2 regions of the Stenotrophomonas sp. CS3K5 genome follow, and region 1 is predicted to be linked to the other one. Evidence: predicted binding sites of a transcription regulator. Region 1 holds the regulator's gene; the other holds the start of a gene.
The links. The regulator FliA, encoded in region 1, starts transcription of late flagellar genes. The targets are predictions, from matches to a motif close to TAAAGTTTNNCNNNCNNNGGCCGATAA.
Positions count from the first base shown of each region.

Region 2: a site for FliA is predicted at 779-805, ahead of AC5YGJ_RS00650 (methyl-accepting chemotaxis protein). Genes of this name have one in related genera too.

Region 1 covers NZ_JCAKRX010000002.1:537,567-543,267, forward strand. The annotation lists gene flhF (flagellar biosynthesis GTPase FlhF) at 1-321, shown strand, start outside; gene AC5YGJ_RS05040 (MinD/ParA family ATP-binding protein) at 308-1,195, shown strand; gene AC5YGJ_RS05045 (RNA polymerase sigma factor FliA) at 1,192-1,935, shown strand; gene cheY (chemotaxis response regulator CheY) at 1,993-2,385, shown strand; gene AC5YGJ_RS05055 (protein phosphatase CheZ) at 2,385-2,990, shown strand; gene AC5YGJ_RS05060 (chemotaxis protein CheA) at 2,993-4,819, shown strand; gene AC5YGJ_RS05065 (flagellar motor protein) at 4,922-5,662, shown strand; gene motD (flagellar motor protein MotD) at 5,664-5,701, shown strand, end outside.
Region 2 covers NZ_JCAKRX010000001.1:144,436-150,136, reverse strand. The annotation lists gene mutS (DNA mismatch repair protein MutS) at 1-471, opposite strand, end outside; gene AC5YGJ_RS00650 (methyl-accepting chemotaxis protein) at 837-3,059, shown strand; gene AC5YGJ_RS00645 (glycine zipper 2TM domain-containing protein) at 3,225-3,593, shown strand; gene AC5YGJ_RS00640 (hypothetical protein) at 3,745-5,121, shown strand; gene AC5YGJ_RS00635 (ABC transporter permease) at 5,173-5,701, opposite strand, start outside.

The sequences.
Region 1 (5,701 bases):
CGCGCCGCCCGCCAGGTGCGCACCCTGCTGGTGCTGCCGGCCAACACCAGTTTCGGCGACATGGACGAGGTGGTCCGCCGCTTTGGCGCGGCCAACCTGCAGGGGCTGGTGCTGAGCAAGCTGGACGAGACCGGCCGTTTCGGCAACGCGCTGTCGGTGGCCGTGGATCACAGCCTGCCGATCACCTGGGTGACTGACGGCCAGGACGTACCGGAGGACCTGCACCGGGCCAGTGCGGCCAATCTCGTACTTCGCCTTGAAGATTTGCGCCGAGCGGCCGATATGCCCTGCAACCCGGAGTTGAACCATGCCGTCGCGTGAGTACGCCAAGCTGACCAAGACCTTCCCGCTGTCGGCCACCCGCAGCGAGCCGCTCGGCCCTGTGCGCACCATTGCCGTGACCGGCGGCAAGGGCGGCGTGGGCAAGACCAACGTGTCGGCCAACCTGGCCGTGGCGCTGGCCGGCATGGGCAAGCGCACGCTGCTGCTGGATGCGGACCTGGGCCTGGCCAACATCGACGTGATCCTGGGGTTGAACCCCACCTTCACGCTGGCCGACCTGGTCGCCGGCCGCTGCTCGCTGGATGACGTCATCGTCGAAGGCCCGAACGGCGTGCTGGTGGTCCCGGCCGCGTCCGGCCGCCGGCACATGGCCGAACTGGCCCCGGCCGAGCACGTCGGCCTGGTCAACGTGTTCTCCGAACTGGAGCGCGAGCTGGACATCATGGTGGTGGACACCGCCGCCGGCATCACCGATGGCGTGCTGACCTTCTGCCAGGCCGCACAGGACACCGTGGTGGTGGTCTGCGACGAACCGGCCTCGATCACCGACGCCTACGCGCTGATCAAGGTGCTCTCGCGCGAGCGTGGGGTGGACCGCATCCAGGTGGTGGCCAACATGGTGCGCGACCCCAACGAAGGCCGCGTGCTGTACGAAAAGCTGACCCGCGTCTGCGAGAAGTTCCTGGCCGATGTCTCATTGAATTACCTGGGCTGCGTGCCGCAGGATGACTGGTTGCGCCTGTCGGTGCAGCGCCAGCAGCCGGTGGTCAAGGCCTACCCATCCAGCCCGGCTGCACTGGCGATCACCGAGATCGCACGGCGCACCGCGCGCTGGCAGGCGCCGACCGAACCGCGTGGCGGCGTCGAGTTCTTCCTCGAACGCATCCTCAAGCAGCGCGGGGTGGCCGCATGAAAGGCGCAGCCCAGTACCGGGAGGTCCAGCGCTCGGCGGCCAACGAGGTCATCGCCCAGCATTCGGACCTGGTGCGGCGCATCGCCCACCACCTGGCCGCACGCCTGCCGGCCAGCGTCGAAGTCGACGACCTGATCCAGGCCGGCATGATGGGCCTGATCGAGGCCTCGCGCAGCTACGACGCCGACCAGGGCGCCTCGTTCGAGACCTACGCGTCGATCCGCATCCGCGGTTCGATGATCGACGAGATCCGTCGTGGCGATTGGGTGCCGCGTTCGGTGCACCGCCGTGCACGCGATGCTGCTGCCACCATCCGCCGCCTGGAACAGAGCAGTGGCCGTGCCGCCAGCGCCACCGAAGTGGCCGCCGCGATGGACATGCCGCTGCCCGAATACCTGCGGCTGATGGAAGACGCCGCGCGCGGCCAGGTGCTGAGCCTGGAATCGCGTATCGAGGACCAGGGCGAACTGGATACCGTCGCCCAGGGCGGCCCGACCCCGCAGCAGGTGCTGGAGCGCGGCGAGTTCGGCCGCGAGCTGGGCAAGGCCATCGGCCACCTGCCCGAGCGCGAACAGCTGGTGCTCTCGCTCTACTACGAGCAGGAGCTGAACCTGAAGGAGATCGGTGCGGTGCTCGGCGTGAGCGAGTCGCGGGTCTGCCAGATCCACGGCCAGGCGGTGCTGCGCCTGCGTGGCCGACTGAAGATTTTCGAGGCGGTCGACGCCGGCCTTGAAGAATGAACATCCCCGAGGCGTCTGCCCCCGGCCGCCCGGAATGAACAACAAAGGAACTCTGCTTTGAACAAGAACATGCGCATCCTGATCGTCGACGACTTCTCGACCATGCGTCGCATCGTCAAGAACCTGCTGGGCGATCTGGGCTTCACCAACACCGCCGAAGCCGAGGACGGGCATGCCGCGCTGTCGCTGCTGCAGAGCCAGCCGTTCGATTTCGTGGTCACCGACTGGAACATGCCGGTGATGACCGGCATCGAGCTGCTCAAGGCGATCCGCGCCGATGCCAAGCTGAAGACCCTGCCGGTGTTGATGGTGACCGCCGAAGCCAAGCGCGAGCAGATCATCGAAGCCGCCCAGAGCGGCGTCAACGGCTACATCATCAAGCCGTTCACCGCGCAGACCCTGGAAGAAAAGCTGGGCAAGATCTTCGAACGCCTGGCGGCCAGCGCCTGATGGATACCACGGTCGACAAGAACGCCCTTGCCCTGCGCCTGCAGGAAGCCCTGGACGCGCTGGAGTCCGGTGACGAGGCCGCCTGGCGGCAGCGCATCGACGGACTGGTCGCGCTGCGCACGCAGCCGATGATGAGCGGTCTTTCGCGGCTGGCCCGCGAACTCGGCCAGGCGCTGGGTGAACTGCCGACCGTGCCCAGCGATGCCGGTGAACTGGACGACGCCTGCGCGCGCCTGGACCACGTGGTGGCGATGACCGAACAGGCCACCCACCGCACCCTGGACCTGGCCGAGGAATGCCGCAGCCTGACCGAGCAACTGCGCGCCGAAGGCCTGCAGCCGGGCCAGGACGCGCAGCTAGAGCGCATCCGCCACAACCTCACCGAGATCGCCCTGACCCAGAGCTACCAGGACCTGACCGGGCAGATCATCCGTCGCGTGGTCGGCATCGTGCGCCGCGTGCACGAAGGCTTCGGCGCGCTCGGCCTGCCGCCGGAACAGCATCGCACCGACCCGGAACTGGCCGGGCCGGCACTGAAGGGACTGGACCGCCACGCGGTCTCGCAGAACGACGCCGACGACCTGTTGTCGGATCTGGGGCTGTAAGCATGAGCGCGGTATCCGACGACATCACTGCCGATTTCATCATCGAGGCACAGGAAATCCTGGACCGCCTGGGCGAACAGCTGGTGTCGCTGGAGCAGGCGCCGCAGGACAGCGAGCAGCTCAACGCGGTGTTCCGCGGCTACCACACGCTCAAGGGCGGCGCCGGCTTCCTCGGCGTCACCGCCATGGTCGAGTTGTGCCACGCCGCCGAAGAAGCCCTCGGCATCGCGCGCGCCGGCCAGGCCGTGCTGCAGGCCCATCACTTCGACGCGGCCCAGCAGTCGCTGGATTACCTGCAGTCGATGCTCGACGCGGTGTCCTCGGGCACCGAGCCGGGTTATGCGCCGCCGGAGCTGATCGCACAGTTCGACATGCACGGTGGCGGTACCGCAGCCCCGACCGCCGCCGCACCCGCCGCTGCCGGCGGCGACCTGATCACCGAAGACGAATTCGAGGCCCTGCTCGACCAGCTGCACGGCGGCAACGCGCCGACCGCGGTCGCGCCGGCGAAGAAGGCCGACGACGGCCTGATCAGCGAAGACGAGTTCGAAGCCCTGCTCGACCAGCTGCACGGTGGCGCCGCGCCCGGCAGCAAGCCGGTCGCCGCCACGCCGGTCGCTGCGACGCCTGCGCCGCGCCCGGCGGCCGCCACCCCGGCAGCCAAGCCGGCCGCCAAGCCGCTGGCCGAAGCCGAGCACACCGTGCGCGTGGATACCAAGCGCCTGGATGCGATCGTCAACCTGATCGGCGAGCTGGTGCTGTCACGCAACCGCCTGAAGACGCTGCGCGCACGCCTGCGCGATGAAGAGCTGGACCGCGCCGTATCCACCCTGGACATCGCCACCGCGCGACTGCAGTCGGCGGTGATGCGCACCCGCATGCAGCCGGTCGGCAAGGTGTTCTCGCGCTTCCCCAAGGTCGCCCGCGATGTCGCCCGCTCGCTGAAGAAGGAAGTGGATCTGGAACTGATCGGCGCCGAGACCGAGCTCGACCGCAACCTGGTCGAAGCCCTGGCCGACCCGCTGGTTCACCTGGTCCGCAATGCCATCGACCATGGCGTGGAAATGCCCGAACTGCGCGAAGCGCAGGGCAAGCCGCGGATGGGCCATGTGCGCCTGTCGGCGCAGCAGGAAGGTGACTACGTCAGCATCGAGGTGCAGGACGATGGCGCCGGCATCGACCCGGAAAAGCTGCGCGCCAAGGCACGCGAGAAGGGCCTGATCGATCCGGAAGCCGCCGCCCGCCTGAGCAGCGAGGAATGCCTGCACCTGGTGTTCCTGCCCGGCTTCTCGACCAAGCAGCAGGTGACCGACATCTCCGGCCGCGGCGTCGGCATGGACGTGGTGCAGTCCCGTATCCGCGAACTCAGCGGCCAGATCCAGATCCAGTCGGAGCTGGGCCGTGGCAGCCGCTTCCTGATCCGCGTACCGCTGACCCTGGCGATCCTGCCGACGCTGCTGGTGCAGGCCGGCGAGGACGTCTACGCGCTGCCGCTGGCGCGCGTGATGGAAGTGCTGCACGCGCCGCGCACCTCGCTGGGCTGGTTCGATGGCCGTGCCGTGCTCGACCGCCGCTCGCACACCCTGCCGCTGGTCGATCTGCGCCAGTGGCTGGATGTGACGCCGGCCGCCTCCACCCTGCTGACCATTGTGGTGCTGCAGGCCGGCGAGGCACGCTTCGGGCTGGTCGTGGACCAGGTGCGCGGGCGCGAGGAAGTGGTCATCAAGCCGCTGCCCAAAGCCCTGCGCGGCCTGCGCGGTTATGCCGGTGCAACCTTGATCGGCGATGGTCGCATGGCGCTGATCCTGGACGTGGACGGCCTGCGATGACCCCCGCCGGGCCCCGCCCGGCGCCCCCAGAAACTGTGACTACCGTCTGTACACGAACGCCCGGTGTCTCAAGTCCCATTCACACAAGCCGATACCGGATCCATGGATAGACTCAGCCTCATTGGACTCTTTCTCGCCCTGGCCTCGCTGGTCGGTGGCAGCATCCTCAAGGGCGCCGGGCTGGCATCGTTGTGGTCGCCTGCGGCCTTTGTGATTGTCATCGTCGGCACCGTCGCGGCGATCCTGCTGCACACCTCACCGGCCGTGTTCAAGCACGCCTTCAAGATCGTGCGCTGGGTCGTGCGCCCGCCGAACAGCGATCGCCACGAGCTGATCCGCCAGATCGTGGAATGGAGCAACATCGCCCGTCGCCAGGGCCTGCTGGGCCTGGAATCGCAGGTGGAAGCACAGCAGGACCCGTTCCTGCGCAAGGGGCTGCAGCTGCTGGTGGACGGCGTGGAGCCCGAATCGATGCGGCACATGCTGGAAATCGAACTGGGCAGCCAGGAGCACCAGGACCAGGCCGGCGCCAAGGTATTCGAGGCGATGGGCATCTACGCACCCACCCTCGGCATCATCGGCGCCGTGCTCGGCCTGATCGCAGTGATGAAGAACCTGGCCGACCCGAGCAAGCTCGGCCATGGCATCGCCGCCGCGTTCACCGCCACCATCTATGGCATCGCCTCGGCCAACCTGCTGTTCCTGCCGATCGCCGCCAAGCTCAAGAGTGTGATCTCGCACAACACGCGCGACCGCGAAATGGTCATCGAAGGCCTGATCTCGATCGCCCAGGGCGAGAACCCGCGCAACATCGAAACCAACCTCTCCGGCTTCCTGCACTGACATGGCCCGCCGCAAGCACCACGAAGAGCACGCCAACCA
Region 2 (5,701 bases), on a different contig from region 1:
GTTGACCAGGAAGCGACCACCGGCCAGGTCGGCCCAGGCCAGGCCGTAGCCCTGGCGGGTACGCGACAGGGCCATCAGCAGGGTGTCGCGGCGCTCGTCCAGCAGCGCCTCGTCGGTGACCGTGCCGGGGGTGACGATGCGCACTACCTTGCGTTCGACCAGCCCCTTGGCCAGCGCCGGATCGCCGATCTGCTCGCAGATGGCCACCGACTCGCCCAGCGCCACCAGCCGCGCCAGATAGCCTTCGTAGGCATGCACCGGCACACCGGCCATCGGGATCGGCGCGCCGCCGGAACTGCCGCGCTGGGTCAGGGTGATGTCGAGCAGGCGCGCGGCCTTGCGTGCATCGTCGTAGAACAGCTCGTAGAAGTCGCCCATGCGGAAGAACAGCAGCAGGTCCGGGTAGTCGGACTTGGCTGCGAAGAACTGCTTCATCAGCGGGGTGTGTTCGGCGGACTTGTCTTTGGACATGGGACTCGTGGATCGGGGCATCCGGCCGCGCCGGAAGGCTGCGGCGGCGGAGCAGGGACAGGGCCGTCCATGGTAACTGCTGGGGCACCCGGGTGCCGGTACCGATGCCGGGCCACAAGGTGCATCAGCCGCTGCCGGTGCGATCTGCCGAGGGCGGGTGGGCCCCTCCACGGCGATCGCCCGTCGGGGATTCCCGGTATCCGTCTCAAGGGTATTAACTGGCATTATGAATGCGGGTATCAGGGGTATTTCCCAGGCCGCTTCGCACAGTTCAGGATATTCTTGAAGGTATATGAAGAAAATCTCTTAAAGATTCTCCCGGTCACGCCGCCATCGATCGTACGGCCATGATCAAGGGAATTGAGATGCTCGCCTTACGCAACCTCCGTGTGGGTTCCCGGCTGGGTGCCGGGTTTGGTCTGCTGCTCCTGTTCATCCTGGCCATCGTCGGCCTGGTGCTGTACGGAAATCACCTCAAGTCCGCCCAGTTCGAAAAGGTGGTGGACGTGAACATGGTGAAGATGCGGCTGTTGAACGACATGCTCGATACCAACAACGCGATGCTGATGCACCGGCGGTTGATGGTGATCAAGCGCGGCGAGGATTTCGACAAGGATTATCAGCAGGCCCTGCAGCTGTCGCATACCTACGACGGTATATGGGCACGTTACGTCAAGATTCCGCGCGACGCCACCGGAGATGCGCTGGTGGCGAAAATCGAGGCGGCGCGCAAGGCCACCGAGGTTTCCACCGGGCAGCTGCATGCACGCATGAAGGCCGGTGATTTCGACGGTGCCGCCCGCGAACTGCTGGCCGAGCATGGTCTGGCGACTGTGTGGAACGAATCCATTTCCGCGCTGCTGCGCCACCAGGAATCGCTGACCGCGCGCAGCCGCGAAGAGTATCGCGCCACCGAGGCCTGGACCGGCACGCTGTCGATGGTATTTGGCGCACTGAGCCTGCTGCTGGGGTCATTGGCGGCCTGGGCGATCACCCGCAGCCTGACCCGCCCGTTGGCCGGGGCGGTGAAGCTGGCCGACGGTATCGCCAGCGGACGCCTGGACACTGCCATCGACGCCTCGGGCAACGATGAGGTGACCCAGCTGCTGAAGTCGATGCAGCGCATGCAGGCCCAGGTGCAGGCGGTGATGGCGGCACAGGGCGAGCTGGCCCGCCAGCACGATGCGGGGAGTCTCAGCTATCGCATGGACGAGAGCGCGTTCCCGGGCGACTACGGACGCATGGTGCACGAGACCAATGCCCTGGTGGGCTCGCACGTACAGGTGCAGAACCGCTTGATCGAGGTGATGAAGCATTACGCGCGCGGTGACCTGTCGGTGGACATGGATCCATTGCCGGGCGAGAAGGCGGCGATCACCCAGGCCATGGACGAGACCAAGCGCAGCCTGTCGGCGATCAATGGCGAGATCCGCCGGCTGGCGACTGCAGCGGCCGCCGGCGATTTCAGCCAGCGCGGTGATGAAGCGCGCTTCTCCTACGAGTTTGGTGACATGGTGGCCGGGCTGAACCGGCTGATGCAGACCACCGACGAGAATCTGGTACAGGTCTCGACCCTGCTGCAGGCGATCTCGCGCGGCGACCTGACCGTGCGCATGGAAGGTGACTTCCATGGCGTGTTCGCGCGCATGCGGGACGACTGCAACGCCACCGTCGATCAGCTCAAGCAGATCGTCGGGCGCATCCAGTCCAGTGCATCGAGCATCACTCTGGCCGCAGGCGAGATCGCCGCCGGCAATACCGACCTGTCGCGGCGCACCGAGCAGCAGGCGGCCAACCTGGAAGAGACCGCCGCATCGATGGAGGAACTGACCTCCACCGTCAAGCAGAACGCCGAGCACGCGCGCCAGGCCAACCAGCTGGCCATCGGCGCGCATGGCGTGGCGACACAGGGCGGCGATGTGGTCGGCCAGGTGGTGACCACCATGTCCGCCATCGAAGCCGCTTCGAAGAAGATCGCCGAGATCATCAGCGTCATCGACGGCATCGCCTTCCAGACCAACATCCTGGCGTTGAACGCCGCAGTGGAAGCCGCGCGTGCCGGCGAGCAGGGTAGAGGCTTTGCGGTGGTGGCCAGCGAAGTGCGCACGCTGGCGCAGCGCTCGGCGGGGGCGGCCAAGGAGATCAAGGGGCTGATCGAGGATTCGGTGGGCAAGGTGGCCGATGGATCGGCACTGGTGCGTCAGGCCGGCACCACCATGGGCGAGATCGTGGCCTCGGTGCAGCGCGTGACCGACATCATGGCCGACATTTCCGCAGCCTCGCAGGAGCAGAGTTCGGGCATCGAGCAGGTCAACCAGGCGGTGGTGCAGATGGACGAGACCACGCAGCAGAATGCAGCGCTGGTGGAAGAAGCCAGTGCCGCCGCACGCTCGATGGCGGAGCAGGCCAACCTGCTGTCCGAGGCCGTGGCCGTGTTCCGTACGGGTGCGGTTGCTGCGGCCACATCGGTTCCGCGCGCGCTTGCCGCAGTGGCCGCCTCGATCGCGCCGGTGCGACGACCGGCGACGCTGTCGCCACGCATCGAGCAGACGTTGGCCGCCAATGCAGGTGGCTGGGAAGAGTTCTAGCGGTAGCGCATGCCGGCAGGGAGACGGCGCCCATCGCGATGGCTGATCGCGGTGGGCGCACCTTTGTTCCTGAACGCGCCATGGCCGATCAGGTGGCGGACACGCGCATTTCACTTCCGGTTGCCACCCCCGGGAGGAGACTTGCGACATACCGCAACCTTGGAGATGGCCATGAAGACCTCGACCCGATTGCTTGTGCTGGGCACGCTGCTGGCGGCATCGTCGGTGGCCGGCGCCCAGACCTATGGCCCGCGCGATGAGGGACGCCGTTTCAACGATGGCAGCCGCGTGGTCTGCAAGAACGTAGAAGTGCAGCGCAACTCGCGCGATCCCAACCGTATTGCCGGCACGGCGACCGGCGCGGTGATCGGTGGCCTGCTGGGCAACCAGGTGGGTGGCGGCAACGGCAAGAAGCTCGCCACCGTGGCCGGTGCCGTGGCCGGTGGTGCGGCGGGCCGGCAGATCCAGGGCAACAGCCAGCAGAAGAACGGCGACCGCGTGGTCGAACGCCGCTGCGAGCGCGTCTACCGCTGATTGCCTGTACCCGCGCAGCCCCTTCCGCAGTATTGCGCAGTACGTATGTCCCGAACGCCGGCCCCGAGCCGGCGTTCGTCGTTGAAGTGGCCCGTATCGCGGGCCGCGGCGCGGTGTCTATACTGCGCCGACTTCAATGGATGAACGAACTGTGAACGAATCACCCCTGGCTGAGTCGCGCGCGCCGGTTGCCGAGGTCGATCCAGCACCGGAAGCGACAGCGCGCTTCGGCCGACTGCGCGAGCGTACCGACGAGCTCGAATTGTTCATTTCCGGCCTGCTGGCGTTTGCGCTGTTGGCGGTGCCCGGTTACCTGTTTGATGCCTGGGCGCGCAGCAGCCTGCACACCGAAGGCATGTACTTCCAGGTGCTCTGGTTTGGTTTCAGCATCAGCGTAGGCATGTGCTACGTACTGGCGGTGGCGCTGATCGCGCACCTGACCGTGCGCGGCTACTGGATCGGGCTGATCGGGTTGAAATCGCACTTTCCCAAGGGCATCGACTGGGAGCGGCTGCAGCAGATGGGCCCGGTATCGCGTGCTTTCCTCAAGGCCCGCGACGGCGGCCTGGACGGCAGCATCGAGCGCGCCGACCGCCTGGCCACGCTGCTCTTCTCCACCACGCTGCTGGCGGTGCAGACGCTGGCGGGCACCCTGGTGGTTGCCGTGCTCACGCTGTGCGCGGCGATGGCGATCAGCGCACTGGCCGGGGGGGCGGAGCGCGTCGGCATGACGGTGGTGGCAACGGTGCTGAGCAGCCTGTTCGCGCTCGCGCTGGTGCCGGCGGTGCTGGAACGTGCCATTGCACGCCGGCAGCGGCGCGGCCAGTCCTCCGATCGTCAGCAACGCTGGCTGCAGCGCTTTCTGGGGGCCATGCAGCGCATTCCCCTGCTGCGTCTGATGCAGGCGATGCAGTTGACGTTGCAGAGCAACCTGCGCTCGCGTTCGTTCATGGTGGGCTACCTGCTGGCGGTAATGGTGGCGATGGTGCTGGGCGGAGTGCAGGTGCTGGGGTCACTGAAGTTCTCGCTGTTCAACCGTTATCAGGTGATGACCGATGAAGCGGTCGAACACGGCATGCTTAGTGCGCACTACGAGTCGCTGCGCTCCGCGCACGATCAGCTGTTGCCGTATCCGATGATTCCGTCCGACACGATCAGCGGTTCGCGACTGCGCGTGTTTATTCCGCATCGGCCGCAGCGTGACAACCCGCTGGCCCGCCAGCACTGCACCGCGCTGCCGGGTGCCCGCAACGAAGCGACCGGCATGCAGGCGGCCAATGCGGCAGTGGAGTGCCTGTCGCGGCTATGGCAGGTGCAGCTGGACGGTACGCCGGTGGATCTGCACGACTTCATGCCGATGGAGCGTCGCGACCTCGACATGCGTGGCCTGGTGGGCTATCTGCCAACGGCTGGGCTGACGCCGGGGCGGCATGATCTGTCGCTGGTATGGAATGCGGAGGGCGGCACGCGCGGAGGTGATCGTCGCCGCGAGTTCCGCATCCCGTTCTGGTACGCCCCAGACCCCTAAGAAAAGGGGACGGAGGGGATTAAGTCGCAATCGCGCAATCTTGCCGACGACTTAATCCCCTCCGTCCTCTTTTTTGGTGAGGAGGCGGTGGGCGGCGAGGCTGCCGTAGAGCAGCAACAGGGCGGTGAGGGTGATCAGTTCGTGGCTGACGTCGGCCAGGCGGGCGTCCATCTGGTTCAGGCGCACCATCAGGTTGATGCCGGAAGTGGTCGGCAGCAGCTGCGCCAGCCAGACCAGCGGTTGCGGCGTCATCACTGCCGGCCACGACAGGTTGGCCAGGAAGAACAGCGGGATCGAGGTGGCGATGATGTACTGGAACGCGCGTTCGCGGGTGCGGAAGAAGCTGCCGACGAACAGGCCGAACGCCACCGTGGCGGCGATGAACAAGGTGCCACCCAGCAGTTGGCCCAGCGGATTGCCACCGCGCGGATAGTCCTGCACCCAGGCGGTGAAGCCGGCGTAGTAGAACAGACCGAACAGGCCGATCAGGCCAAAGCCCAATGCCATGCCGGTCAGCGTCGGCAGGTCGAAGCGCAGTCGCCGCCCCAGCGCGAGGCGGCGGCCGCCGAGCAGCACGCCG